DNA from 2 places in the Leucobacter chromiireducens genome. Region 2 is predicted to be linked to the other one. Evidence: predicted binding sites of a transcription regulator. Region 2 holds the regulator's gene; the other holds the start of a gene.
What was found. The regulator LexA, encoded in region 2, represses DNA repair genes until DNA is damaged. The targets are predictions, from matches to a motif close to TCGAACANNTGTTCGA.
Positions count from the first base shown of each region.

Region 1 (7,204 bases), 660 kb from region 2:
CCGCTCTACGACTCGGAAGAGACGACCGAAGAGAGCGAGGACGATCGGATCGCTGAGCTGATCCGTGAGGCCGCCCTCGACGGTGTGCGCGACGAGCTGCCGCACTCGCTTGCCGCCACGGTGGACGATCGCGTTGAGCGTGATCCCGAGGAGGACGGCACCCCGGGCCTCCTCGAGATCTACGCGTCACTCTATGTTGAGCGCGACAGCCAGAAGGGCATCGTGATCGGCAAGGGTGGCTCTCGCTTGCGCCACGTCGGCGAGACTGCCCGACGCGAAATTGAGACCCTCCTCGGACGACGGGTCTACCTGTCGATGCGCGTCAAGGTGCTCAAGGAGTGGCAGCGCGACCCGAAGGCGCTCGGTAAACTCGGCTTCTAACGCTTCCGCCCCGGGAAGCGGGGGAAGGGAACGATGGACGATATCACCGCACAGGCCGACTTCAGCGCGCTCGGCGCAGTGAGCGGCGCAGCCGCCCTAGTTTGGTACGTGCTCTCAGCAATTGCGCTCTGGCGGGTCTTCTCGAAGGCCGGGTACCCGGGCATTCTGGCGCTCATCCCGATCGTCAACATTTTCATCCTCGTAAAGGTCGCCGGCTACTCGGCCTGGATGACGCTGCTCTACATCATCCCGATCGTGGGCTTTATCTTCGCGCTGTTCGTCGCGATCCGCATGGCTGAGCGCTTTGGCAAGGGTGGCGCGTTCGCGATCTTCCTGCTCTGGCTGTTGAACCCGATCGGCTACTTCATCATCGGTTTCGGCGAGGCACAGTACCGACCGCGCGGCTAGATCTTCCAGTCGCGCCCCGTGCACCCGCGCTGGGCAGCTTGTCAACACGGGGGTAGGTTTCCATGCGTGGAAACCTACCCCCGTGTTGCGTACCTACCCCGGTCGGAGCGGTCAGCGGACGACCAACGAGCTAGCGGCCGCCGGCGAAGCCGCCGCCGCCGCCACCGCCCGCGAAGCCACCTCCGCTCGAACCGCCCGCGCTGCTGGACGACGTGCTTGTCGCATTGGCCAGCGAAGACGTGAGCTGCGAGATTGAGCGATCGAAGTTGCCGAATCCTGCCGAAACGACCCCCGGGTACCACAGCGGCAGATACGTTGGCTCCTGCTCATAGCGGGTCGCGAGCGCCTTGCCCCACTCCTTTTCGAGTCCGAACAGCATGGCGTAGGGGAGCAGGCGCTCGTACACCTCGATGACTTCGCTGCCATCGACCCTGCGTCGCTCAGCGGTCGACGCCGCCTGAAGCATGGCGATCCGATCCGCTTCCGCCACGCGAATGAACTCGCGGACGCCCAACAGGTAGTTCCGTGCCTCCGCGCCCGCGGCAGTGAGGACTCGGTGCTTGATGACTCCGGCGATGCCGAAGCCGAGGCACAGCACCGCGAGGATCGCAGCGATCGCCGGCGTCGCTGAGAGCCGCGTGGACGCCCCCAACACGACGAACACGACGAGTACCGCGGCAGTCGCGAGGCTCACAAAGCCCAGCGTCCGCCCGAGCGGACTTCGCACCTTCTCTTGATAGCCGCGATCGAGTGCCGCCTGAGGCCCGCGAGCCGCGAGCTCAGTCATCTGCGAGGAGAACTTCGAGCTCTCCTTCGGGATCGGAAAGAGCGTGCCCGCGGCCTTCCCCGCGAAGAGGGTATCGACGGCCGCGGTGTCCAGCGGATCGCCCACCCTGGTGGCATCGAGCAGGCGGAATCCCAGACGCGGTTTCTTGCGAGGCTTGCCGTCCTTCCGCGGCACCTCCTCAATGCGGGTGGCGCCGAGCAGTGCCAGATGCACCAGCTCAGCGGGAGTGGTGGGATGCGACGCGCCCGCGAGCGGTCCTGCCAGGAGCGGCGGGAGCCCAGCCGGCACGTCGTACTGGGCCACGACCGCTCGGGTGCCGCGTCGCGCCCGCCGCATGTGCACCACGGCCAGGGTGCTTGCACCGCCCGCGGCAAGGCCGCCGCCCGCAACAATGAGTGGCAAAGTATCGAGCGCGAAGTTCGGCAATCGCTCCTCAGGCTGAGTGATCGTGCCGGGTGCCATCCCAATCGCAACGGAGACCCCCTCGTTGGGCGCGAGCGACGTCGGTGCGACCTGGAACAGCGCGGGATCGCTGCCAGGAATCCGAGCAACCGTGCACTGAGACTTCGAACCTTCCGTGCCGGCGTAGCAGCGTGACTGGCCCGTGAGTTCCGCACTCAGTGCGGGGGAGAGGGTGACTTCGGCGGCGAATTCGCCGATCGGCTGAGCGCGCGTGAATGGTACGAGATCCCAGTAGAACTCGTCGGCCTTCCCGTCGTCACGCGCGAGGACCACATCGTCCAGCGTGTAACTGATCACGTAGTCCTGCGCGCCGTGGACATAGCGGTCGTCGCCGGTGAGCACGGCGAGGAAGTCGTCTCCCGAGTCGGAGCTGACGGTGTCGACCTCGAACGGGATGGGGGTGCCGGCCGCGTCGGTCACGCTGAAGTCGCGGGGATCGGTTCGGGCACCCTGGTACACATCCGGGATCCCGCGCACCATCCCCTTGTTCTGATCGACATCGGGAAACTCCGCGGTGATCCGCTCAACCAGGTGCGCGGTGGCACGGCCGTCGGCAGTGCGATCCAGCTCAATCTCAACGTGCCAGCTGCGGTAGCTGAACGCATCCAAGTCGCCATCGGCGTTCGCGGAGGCAGCACCCGGTGCGAACAGTGCGAGCCCAACGGCCCCAAGCAAGGTGATGAGCGAGAGCCCGAACCGGCGAAGATGTGTCATGGACTCCAGCCTACGCAGGCGTAGCAGATCCACGGGGCGACTCGGGCGGTGCGGCGCCCGTGATAGGGTGGCCACATGCTGTTCGGCTCGCTTCTCCTTAGCTGCCGCGACGAGTCCTAATTCTCAGGCCTCCCTCGTCGCGGTGTTCGTGTTTGGCTGAGCGATATGAGAACCCGACGAGAAAGACGAGCCCATGAAGAACACGCAGCAGCCTTCTGGTATGCCGATTCACCGCTACCGCCCCTTCCACGAGATTATCCCCGTGGAGCTGCCGGATCGCACCTGGCCCACCAAGCGGATTACCGAGGCACCGCGCTGGTGCGCAGTTGATCTCCGCGATGGGAATCAGGCGCTCATCGATCCCATGAGCCCCGAGCGCAAGCGGATCATGTTCGATCTGCTCGTCAAGATGGGCTACAAGGAGATCGAGGTGGGCTTCCCCTCGGCAAGCCAGACTGACTTCGACTTTGTTCGCCAGCTCATCGAAGAGGGCGCGATCCCGGACGATGTGACGATTCAGGTACTGACGCAAGCGCGAGAGCACCTCATCACCCGCACGTACGAGTCGCTCATCGGAGCGAAGCAGGCCATCGTGCACCTCTACAACTCCACGTCAATCCTTCAGCGCGACGTGGTGTTCCGCTCCGACCGCGAGGGCATCAAGCAGATTGCTGTCGAGGGCGCCAAGATGTGCAAGGCCGCGGAGCACATTGCCGAGGGCACCGAGATTTACTACGAGTACTCGCCCGAGTCGTACACCGGCACCGAGCTCGAGTACGCCGCCGAGGTCTGCAACGCGGTACTCGAGGTGTTCGAGCCCACTCCCGAGCGTAAGGTGATCATCAACCTGCCCGCCACGGTCGAGATGGCAACGCCGAATGTCTACGCCGACTCCATCGAGTGGATGGGCCGCAACCTGAACCACCGCGAGAACGTCATCCTCTCGCTGCACCCCCACAACGATCGAGGCACCGGCGTCGCCGCGGCAGAGCTCGGCTACCTCGCGGGAGCGGATCGCATTGAGGGGTGCCTGTTCGGCAACGGCGAGCGCACCGGCAACGTCGATCTCGTTGCGCTCGGCATCAACATGTTCACGCAGGGAATCGATCCCATGATCGACTTCTCGCGCCTGGACGAGGTGCGACGCACCGCCGAGTACTGCAACCAGCTCCGCGTCCCCGAGCGCAGCCCTTGGGCGGGCGACCTCGTCTACACCGCGTTCTCCGGATCTCACCAGGACGCGATCAAGAAGGGCTTCGAGCGCATGGCGCAGGATGCCGAAGCCGCTGGAAAGTCCATCGACGATATCGAGTGGGCGGTTCCCTACCTGCCCGTCGATCCGAAGGATCTGGGTCGTTCCTACGAGGCGGTCATCCGCGTGAACTCGCAGTCCGGGAAGGGCGGGGTCGCGTACCTGCTGAAGACGGACCACAACCTCGACCTGCCGCGTCGACTGCAGATCGAGTTCAGCGCTGTCGTTCAGAACGTCACCGACAGCGAGGGTGGCGAGATGTCGAGCGAGGCGATCTGGCGCATTTTCCAGGACGAGTACCTCCCCGCAAACGGGAATGGTGCTGAGCGCTGGGGCCGCTACGAGATCTTCCGCACCGCGGCCACGAGCACGGGCGACGGAGTCACCGAACTCGTCGTTGACTACCGTGACGGTACCGAGCAGAAGCAGGCGACCGCCCGCGGCAATGGCCCCGTCGACGCCTTCATCGCGGCGCTGACCGAAGATGGTCACTCCGTCACGCTCTTTGACTACGTTGAGCACGCGATGAGCTCCGGCGGCGACGCCGTCGCAGCGGCCTATGTGGACCTCGAGGTCGACGGGCAGCGACTGTGGGGCGTCGGCATCGACCCGGACACGAGCCGCGCCACGCTCAAGGCCATCATCTCCTCGGTCAACCGCGCGGTGCGCGGGGCGGCTCAGCCGGAGGTGGCCGCCGCGGCCGTCTAGGGAGTTTGCCGACGTCGGGCCCGCCACTCGCGCATTCGTACTTTTGTTCGAATGGCGCGGAGTGGCGGGCCCGACGTGTCGGTCGCAACCCATAGGGTGGGCGATGTGATTGCATCGATTCAGGGTCCGGTCTTGTCCTCGGGCGCCGGCTGGGCAGTAGTGGGCCTCGGCGGCCTGGGCGTTCGTGTTGAGGTGCCGAGCGGCCGCGTACCGCAGCACCATCCAGGCGACGTGGTATCGATGCACACCTCGCTTGTGGTGCGCGAGGACTCGCTCACGCTGTTTGGCTTCGCTGAGCAGGCCGAACTCGACGTCTTTGGACACCTCATCGCGGTATCCGGTGTGGGGCCAAGAAGCGCACTCGGTGTCTTGTCTGGGCTCTCGCCGGCGGAGATTGCGCGCGCGGTGGCCGCTGAGGATGAGAAGCCGTTTCGCAAGGTGTCGGGTATCGGCCCGAAGACCGCGAAGCTCATCGTGGTGTCGCTCGCTGGGAAGCTCGACACGCTCGATCTCGGGGCGGGGTCCGAGCAGCTGGCCGCACCCATCGCGACTGGTGCTGCCGAGGCGGTCGCCGAGGGCCTTGTTGGCCTCGGGTGGAGTCAGGGCGACGCAGAGGGCGCGGTCGCCGATGCGCTCACCGCGGGCGCCCCTGAGGAACATGCGGGCCTGTTGCGTGCAGCACTTGCGCTGCTCCAGGCCGGCCGGCCAGGATCCCGGGCGAACAGCGGGGCCACGCGGTGACCGGCGAGCTCTCCGCGCAGGCCACCCCATCGGAGCAGGGCTATGAGGGGGCCCTCAGGCCCGCGACGCTCGCCGAGTTCGTGGGTCAGGCGAAGGTGCGGAGCCAGCTGTCGCTCCTCCTGAATGCCGCGACCATCCAGCAGCGCACGCCTGATCACATCCTCCTCGCGGGTCCGCCAGGGCTCGGCAAGACGACGCTCTCGATGATCGTTGCGGCCGAGCTCGACAAGCCGCTGCATCAAACCTCCGGTCCGGCGATTCAGCACGCGGGGGACCTCGCCGCGGTGCTGTCCGCGCTCACTCCGGGCGAGGTGCTCTTTATTGACGAGATTCATCGAATGGCCCGCAGCGCCGAAGAGATGCTGTACCTCGCGATGGAAGACTTCAAGGTCGACATCATGGTGGGCAAGGGGGCAGGCGCTACGTCAGTGCCGCTCGAGCTTGCGCCGTTCACGCTTGTTGGCGCGACGACGCGATCCGGTTTGTTGCCGAACCCGCTGCGCGATCGCTTCGGATTCACGGCGCACCTCGAGTTTTACGCGGACCATGAACTCGCGAGTGTGGTGCGCCGTGCCGCTGGCCTGCTCGGCTTCGAACTCTCGGATCACGGCATCGATGAGATTGCTGGCCGTTCCCGAGGAACCCCTCGAATCGCGAACCGGCTGCTGCGGCGTGTGCGCGACTACGCACTTGTCCACGGTACCCCAGGGGATACCGCATCGGTGCAGGCGGCTCTCGCCCTCTATGACGTCGATGAGCACGGTCTCGATCGCCTCGACCGCGAGGTGCTCCGCGCGATCGTCGAGCGCTTTGGTGGGGGACCGGTGGGGCTCTCCACGCTGGCGGTCTCGGTGGGTGAGGAAGCCGAGACGATCGAGGCGGTCGTCGAGCCGTTCTTGGTACGCACCGGGCTCGTGACGCGCACACCTCGCGGTCGCATCGCTACGCGGCTGGGGTGGGAGCACGTCGGCCTCGTTCCGCCCAGCTAAAGCTGCATATTCGGTGGAAAAACCCACACACGGTACAGAGGCTGAGCGCTAGACTCGTAAGGATTGTGCCAACTGCAACCGCACGGGCACGCCCACGAAAGGACCTCAGTTCCGATGGACCCGATTACCATTCTGATGTTTGCGCTGATCGCGCTGCTTATCTTCTTCATGTTCCGCAACGGGAAGAAGCGCCAGCAGGCGATGCAGGAGCTCCAGAACGGGCTGCGTCCGGGCGCGGAGGTCATGCTCCAGTCCGGCATCTTCGGGACGATCGAGTCGGTCGACGAGGAAGACAACAAGGTTGTCGTGCGCAGTGGCACGTCGACCCTCGTTGCGCACCGCAACGCGATCGCTCAGATCGTCACGCCCAACGAGGCGCCCGCAGAGGACGCGACGAGCACCCTTGCGCCCGACGATGATCCCGAGTTCGGCGAGCGCATCGCAAACGCGAACGGCGAAGCTGCCGCGGCCGCTGAAGAGCCGGTGGCCCCCGCTGCAGAGACCGAGACGCCCGCGGCTGAGAGCGACACCGATCGCCCGGACACCGACCCGCAGGGTGGCGAGCAGACGCCGAAGGCGTAGCCGCGTGGTCGCGGGGAGACCCGCGACCGTTCCACCCCAGCACTGAGAGAAAGCAGTCGTTTTGGCGTCCACTCCAGCCGTCCGGGGAGCCCGTCGCTCCCTGGTCTTCCTATTGGTCCTCCTCGTGGGCCTCGCGGGTCTGATCACCTATGGCGTGTTCAGAAGCGATGCGACGTGGAC
Region 1 covers NZ_CP197024.1:1,596,408-1,603,611, forward strand. The annotation lists gene era (GTPase Era) at 1-381, shown strand, start outside; gene ACR81A_RS07135 (DUF5684 domain-containing protein) at 415-789, shown strand; gene ACR81A_RS07140 (DUF2207 domain-containing protein) at 920-2,752, opposite strand; gene leuA (2-isopropylmalate synthase) at 2,946-4,712, shown strand; gene ruvA (Holliday junction branch migration protein RuvA) at 4,818-5,453, shown strand; gene ruvB (Holliday junction branch migration DNA helicase RuvB) at 5,450-6,442, shown strand; gene yajC (preprotein translocase subunit YajC) at 6,557-7,024, shown strand; gene secD (protein translocase subunit SecD) at 7,137-7,204, shown strand, end outside.
Region 1: the regulator LexA is predicted to act here: its motif matches at 4,748-4,763, upstream of ruvA (Holliday junction branch migration protein RuvA).

Region 2 (7,204 bases):
CGGGGCTGCGGATTCCCGTGCTCCCCGGCCTCATGCCCGTATCGACGAGCGCGCAACTGCGAAAGGTGGCGCAGCTGGCGGGACGCCCCGCGCCGGGTCTCCTCGCGGCGGAGCTCGCGGAGGCGGGAGGCTATGCACCGGAGCTGGGCGTCGAGCACACGGTCGAGCTTGCGCGCGCGTTGCTCGCGGGCGGCGCACCCTCTGTGCACCTGTATACGTTCAACCGCCACGAGCAGGTACTCGCGGTGCTGCGCGAGCTGAACCTCCTCACCCCGTCGCCGCTCGGATAGCGCGAGCGGTCGGGGCGAGGAGGCGCCGCGCTACACCGCCTGCGGGAAGTCCGCGGCGGCGCGCTCTGCGAGGTGCTGCAGCTGCGGGGGCACCTCCCGTCCTGTGCGGAGCATCGTCTCCGCCCACAGGCGGCCCGCGCGGTAGGAGGACCGCACGAGGGGACCCGCAAGGACTCCGGCGAAGCCGAGCGCATCCGCCTCGGCCTTCAGCTCGACAAACTCTTCGGGCCGCACCCAGCGATCAATGGGGTGGTGGAGGCTCGAGGGGCGCAGGTACTGCGTGAGCGTGAGGATGTCGCAGCCCGCGTCGCGCAGCTCGTGCATGGTCGCGGAGATCTCCGCGCGAGTCTCACCCATCCCCAGGATGAGGTTCGACTTCGTGATCATCCCCGCGCTGCGGCCCTCGGCAATGACCTCGAGCGAGCGTTCGTAGCGAAAGCCCGGACGTATGCGTCGGAAGATGCGGGGCACAGTCTCGAGGTTGTGCGCGAACACTTCGGGCTGCGCCGCAAACACCTGCGCGAGCCCGTCCGGCCGGCCGCCGAGATCGTCGACGAGCACTTCGACCCCGGATCCCGGGTTCAGCGCATGAATCTGGCGAATCGTCTCCGCGTACAGCCAGGCACCCGTGTCGGGGAGATCGTCGCGGGTCACGCCCGTGATGGTCGCGTATCGCAGCCCCATCGTGCGCACAGACTCAGCGACGCGGCGCGGCTCGTCGGTGTCGAGCGGCAGCGGTTTGCCGGACGTGATCATGCAGAAGTCACAGCGCCGCGTGCAGATGGATCCGCCGATGAGGAACGTGGCTTCGCGGTCTTCCCAGCACTCGTAGATGTTGGGGCAGCCAGCCTCCTGGCACACGGTGTGGAGCCCCTCGGACTGGACGAGATCGCGCACGTCACGGTACTCCGGGCCGGAGCGTGCGCGGGTCTTGATCCACTCAGGCTTCCGCTCGATGGGCGTCTGCGCATTGCGCGCTTCTACACGCAGCAGCTTCCGGCCTTCGGGCTCAGGCCGCGTGCCGGTCGAGGGGAGTATTCGGGCGCTCATGCGGTGAGCTCCGCGAGCGCGAGGAGTAGTTCGGCCCGCAGGATTGGCGCAGCGTCGGCCGGCGTGACCTGCGTGCCGGCGAGTGCGCTCAGCGTGCTGACACCCGCGTCGGTGATCCCGCACGGTACAAAGCCCTCGAATGGCTCAAGTGAGTTGCTGCAGTTGAGGGCGACGCCGTGGGTGATGATCCCGGCGCTCGCGTGAATCCCCACCTGGCCGAATTTGACGGCGGTGGCTCCGGGGTGTGGAGGCGTGGACCACGCACCTGCGCGCCCAGCGATGCGCTCCCCGCACACACCAAATGCAGCGGCCGTGCTGATCAGTGCGCCCTCGAGCGCGCGCACGCAGTCAACGACGCCCACGCCAGGGGCGAGTCGGACGATGGGGTACGCCACGAGCTGACCCGGCCCATGCCAGGTCACGCGCCCGCCACGGTTGACCGGCACGACCGGGGTGCCGTCCTGCGGATACTCCGCCGGGTCGGCCCGACGGCCCGCGGTGTACACGGGGGAGTGCTCGAGCAGGATCAGCGTCCCGTGATCGATGCGGTCGGTGAGCCGCGCGACCGCCTCGTCCTGAAGGCGGAGGCCGCGCTCGTACGGAACGGGCTCGGAACCAGGACCTTCGACCCGCAGCCGGTGGCCGGGAGCGCGTACACGGTGCGGAGCGGGAGTTCCTGGGGGCCGGGTGAGGGTGAGGGAAGTCATGACGTCATACTAAATAGACTCGATACAACAAATCAAGACGAGTGGACATGACACGCAAAAAGGGCCACCCCGGAAGCCGGGGCGGCCCATCTTGCGTGTGGCGGTTAGACCGAGCGGAACACCGCGACGACCTTGCCGAGCACCTCGGCGTGGTCGCCAACAATCGGTTCGAAAGCGCTGTTGCGGGGAAGTAGCCACGTGTGACCGTCGCGGCGGCGGAACACCTTCACGGTCGCTTCTCCGTCAAGCATTGCGGCAACGATGTCGCCGTTCTCTGCCTCGCGCTGCTGGCGCACCACAACAAAGTCGCCATCGCAGATCGCCGCGTCGATCATGGACTCGCCCACGACGCGAAGCATGAAGAGCTGCCCGTCGCCGACGAGTTGGCGGGGGAGCGGCACGATCTCCTCCACTTGCTGGTCTGCGGTGATCGGAACGCCCGCGGCAATCTGCCCAACGAGCGGTACGTACGCAGCCTCCTCGACCTGCTGACCCGGGGTGTCCGCGATCGCGTCGCTCGTGCTCGCGAGCTCGACAAGGATCTCTAGGGCGCGGGGTCGATTGGGATCACGCCGGATGTAGCCGCCCAGCTCCAAGCGGCTGAGCTGATGTGTGACGCTCGAGAGTGAGGAGAGGCCCACTGCGTCGCCAATCTCGCGCATGCTCGGGGGATAGCCGCGCGACTCGACGGAGCGCGCGATGAACTCAAGGATGGCTTGCTGCTTCTCGCTCAGAGGCTTCCGGGTCTGTGGCGCTGCGGCGTCGCTCATGGCTGTCCTTTCGAGCCCGGAGGGGCGGGGCGGGGGCGGTGAAAACCGAATGTCAGTGGTGCCTGGTTCAGTGGTCTCGTTGAACGAAACCCTAGCCGCGCGCTGGGAACAGGGGCAAACATCTGTTCGAGTGTCGTGGGAAAAGATCGAAACTGATCTTCGAACACGGGCTTGCGGTTTCGAATACTCGAAGATATATTCGAAACAGATGTTCGCATGGCGCTGGCCTTCGCGGGCGTCGCGACGAAAGGAAGTCCCATGAGTGCCGCAACTCTCGCAGGATCCCGGATCAGCGCAGGTGTATCGATCGCTCCCGTGGCTGAGGTCACCGCTTCTTCCGTGCCCGCGGTCACTCGACTGCGCTTGACCCGCCGCGGACGTGTGGTGCTGGGAACGCTCGCTACGGTGCTCGTGGCCGGTGTGCTGGCGCTTCTCGCGACGTTCGCTGCTCCGCAGGCGAGCGCGTCCGATACGGCCGGCGCTGGCCAAGAGTTTTCTTACGTCGTGGTGGCACCCGGCTCCTCGCTGTGGGAGATCGCCACTCAGCTCGATCCGTCGGCGGATCCGCGTGATCTCGTCAGCGAGATCGTGCAGCTGAACCAGCTCACCGAGTCTGGCGTCGATGTGGGCCAGCCCCTCGCGGTGCCGCTCCGCTACGCGGGGGATCCGCAGACTATCCCGGCAGCAGAGCTCGGCCTGACTGAGTAGCCCGCCTGCTCGCGCCCCAACGACGCAGGCGCGTTTCGAAACTAGACTGGTGTGGTGACCAGCCTCAGTGACCTCCCCCTCCGCGACAATCTTGTCGGGCAAGAGCCCTACGGCGCACCGCAGGATCCGGTGCCCGTCAGTCTGAACGTCAACGAGAACACGCATCCCATCCCCGACGAAGTCATCGCCGACATCGTGAGCTCCCTTGCCGAAGCCGTGCGCGGCGTGAACCGGTACCCCGATCGCGAGTTCATGGGACTGCGCCAGGCGCTCGCGAGCTACCTCGGACACGGATTGGCCCCGGAGCAGGTGTGGGCCGCTAACGGCTCGAACGAGGTGCTCCAGCAAGTGCTCCAGGCATTTGGCGGCCCCGGGCGGTCGCTGCTGAGCTTCAGTCCCACGTACTCGATGTACCCCCTGCTTGCCGCGGGCACCGACACAACGTGGATCGATGTGCCGCGGCCCGCGGACTACGCGCTCACGCCCGAGCTGGTGATCGCTGCCATTGCGGAGCACCAGCCGAACATCGTGATTCTGTGCGGCCCGAACAACCCCACGGGAACCGTGCTCGACCGCGAGGTTATCCGTGCGGCGTACGACGCCTTCGACGGGGTGCTCATTGTCGATGAGGCGTATCAGGAGTTCGATGCGGACACCGAGAGCGCTGTGGCGCTTCTGCCCGGCCGCCCGCGCCTGCTGGTGTCGCGCACCATGAGCAAGGCGTTCGCCTTCGCGGGTGTGCGCCTGGGGTATCTCGCAGCCGACGCCGCCGTCATCGACGCGCTGCGCTTGGTGCGTCTGCCCTATCACCTGTCCGCGCTGACGCAGGCGGCTGCGACGGCTGCGCTACGGCACTCGGACGCCATGCTGGGCGCGGTTGCGGAGATTCGTTCCGAGCGCGATCGGCTCGCGTCCGCGTTGCGCGCGCTGGGATACGAGGTCCACCCGTCGGGGGCAAACTTCTTGCTGGTCGGGGGCTTCACAGATCCCGCGGCGACGTTCGAAGCGCTGCGTGCGCAGGGCATCCTGATCCGAAACCTCAGTATCCCGGGCCACCTGCGCATCACCGCGGGAACGCCGGCGGAGACGACCATCCTGATCGACGCGATCACTCAGCTCGGTCCAGGCGGTGCGCAGGCGTAGGTCTCGCGTTTCGCGGAGCGGGGCCTCGTTCCGTGGGGCCCCGCTCTTCACGCGATGGCTGTCCGAGTGTGTGCCGAATCTGGGAGCACACTGAGCCCGCCGCGAAGTGGCCGGATAGCCTGGGGGTATGCCTCAGCCACCCGAAGCACTGCCCCGTCACGAGCTTGAACGGAAGCTGCGCCGCTCCCGCACCCTGAACATCGCCCTCGGTGCGATCGCCATCATCGGGCTCGTGTTCGGCGGTGTGCAGCTGGCGCAGGGCGGTGGCTCGGCCGGAGCTGCGGGCGCTGCCACCGGCGCGAATGCCGAGGGTGAGAGCGCGGAGCAGCCGGATGCGCAGAGCATTGAGCGTCGGGACCCCGCCGACACCATGGCGATCGGTGATGTTGACGCGCCGGTTGTGATGAGTGAGTGGATCGACTTCCGGTGCCCGTTCTGTGCGGTGTATTCGCGCGACACATTGCCGGTGCTCATCGAAGAATATGTGAATACCGGAAAGGTGCGCATCGAGTTGCACGATGTCGCATTCTTTGGCGAGCAGTCCACGCGCGCTGCGGTTGCCGCTCGTGCAGCGGGCGAACAGGGCAAGTACGTGGAGTTCGTGCAGGCCATCTACGAGGCCGCTCCCGAGAGTGGGCACCCGGAACTTCCCGCTGAGGAGCTTCTCGGCTTCGCGAAGCAGGTGGGTGTCCCTGATCTTGCCAAGTTCGAGGCCGACATGACCCGCAGCGATCTGCAGGACGCCGTCGCGCAGAGCACCGCGCAGGCGCAGCAGCTGGGTGTCACCGGCGTCCCATTCTTTGCGGTCGACGGCCAGGCCCTGAGCGGGGCGCAGCCCGTCGAGACGTTCCGTGCGCTGCTCGACGAGGCAGTGGACGCCGCCAAGTGACGCGAACAGCCCGGGCCACCGAGCAGGGAAGTATCGTCTGGGCGGTGGACGCCTGATGTCGTTGAGCCTGCTCGGCGCCTTTCTTGGCGGCGTGCTGACGCTCCTCAGCCCATGCTCGGTGATGCTGCTGCCCGCCTTCTTCGCCTACGCGTTTTCGAGCCCGGGAGCCCTCCTCGCGCGCACTGGGGTCTTCTTCCTCGGGCTCGCGACCGCGCTCGTGCCGCTCGGATTGCTCGCGGGCACACTGGGCGCCTGGGTGAACCAGCATCGTTTTGCGCTCGTGACGGTCGTCTCAGCGCTGGTCATCGTGCTCGGCCTCGCGATGCTCTTTGGGGTGCGCCTGCCAGGGATGATCCCGCAGCAGGGAGCGAAGAGCGCATCGATCGCGTCCGTGTTTGCGCTCGGCACGGTGTACGGGCTCGCCGGCGTGTGCGCGGGGCCGCTCCTCGGCGCAGCGCTCGCCTTCGCAGCGTTCGGCGGCAACCCGTTGCTCGGCGGCCTCGTGCTGCTCGTGTTCGCCGCAGGGATGACGGTGCCGCTGCTGCTCCTCGCCGTGCTCTGGGACCGAGTTCCCGCAGTGCGGAAGCTGGTACGTCCGCGCGAACTGGTCATCGGGCGCTGGCGGAACGCCTGGACAAACATCGTTGGTGGTCTCCTCACGATCGCGATCGGTGTGCTGCTGCTCATCACCCAGGGCACAACCTCGTTGGGCGGGGTGCTCGGCGCAACAGCGCAGGCAAACCTCGAAGCTCAGGTGATGAGCTGGGCGAACGCCGTGCCGGGCTGGATCGTCGGTCTCGTCTTCGTGCTGCTGGTTGCGGTGTGGCTCACCGTCTACGTGCTGCGACGTCGGCGTGAGCGCGCGACCACGGGCTGATCGCGAACCCGGATAGACTGGCGGCATGACCGCAGCTACACGCACGGCCTCGCTCGAGCGCTCCACGAGCGAGTCCCAGATCAGCCTGAGCCTTGACCTCGACGGCACCGGTGCCTCCGACATTCAGACCGGGGTTCCGTTCTTCGACCACATGCTCACGGCCTTCGCCCGCCACTCGCTCACCGACCTCACGGTCCGTGCGCAGGGAGATGTCGAGATCGACGTGCACCACACGGTCGAAGACACGGGCATTCTGCTCGGCCAGGCGCTGCTCGCCGCGCTCGGCGACAAGCGCGGCATCTCGCGCTACGGCGATGCGCTGGTGCCCCTCGATGAAGCGCTCGCGCAGGCAGTTGTCGATATCTCCGGCCGACCCTACCTCGTGCACTCGGGGGAGCCCGCGGGCTTCGAATTCCACCTCATCGGTGGCCACTACACCGGGTCAATGGTGCGGCACTTCTTCGAGGCGCTCACGCTGAACGCGCGCCTCACGGTGCACCTGAAGCTCATCGAGGGCCGCGACCCGCACCACATTGCAGAGGCCGAATTCAAGGCATTCGCGCGCGCGTTCCGCCAGGCGAAGGCGCTCGACCCGCTCGTCACCGGCGTACCGTCGACCAAGGGCGCGCTGTGAGCGCAGACGCAGGGGCGAGCCCCCGCGTCGCTGTGCTCGACTACGGCTCGGGCAACGTTCATTCGGCCGTCAAAGCGCTCGCCGCGGCGGGCGCAACCGTGGAGCTCACGCGCGACCCGCGCGCCGTCCAGGACGC
Region 2 covers NZ_CP197024.1:2,255,691-2,262,894, reverse strand. The annotation lists gene ACR81A_RS10155 (methylenetetrahydrofolate reductase) at 1-290, shown strand, start outside; gene lipA (lipoyl synthase) at 321-1,340, opposite strand; gene lipB (lipoyl(octanoyl) transferase LipB) at 1,337-2,047, opposite strand; gene lexA (transcriptional repressor LexA) at 2,152-2,817, opposite strand; gene ACR81A_RS10135 (LysM peptidoglycan-binding domain-containing protein) at 3,076-3,525, shown strand; gene ACR81A_RS10130 (histidinol-phosphate transaminase) at 3,580-4,668, shown strand; gene ACR81A_RS10125 (DsbA family protein) at 4,796-5,557, shown strand; gene ACR81A_RS10120 (cytochrome c biogenesis CcdA family protein) at 5,613-6,434, shown strand; gene hisB (imidazoleglycerol-phosphate dehydratase HisB) at 6,460-7,068, shown strand; gene hisH (imidazole glycerol phosphate synthase subunit HisH) at 7,065-7,204, shown strand, end outside.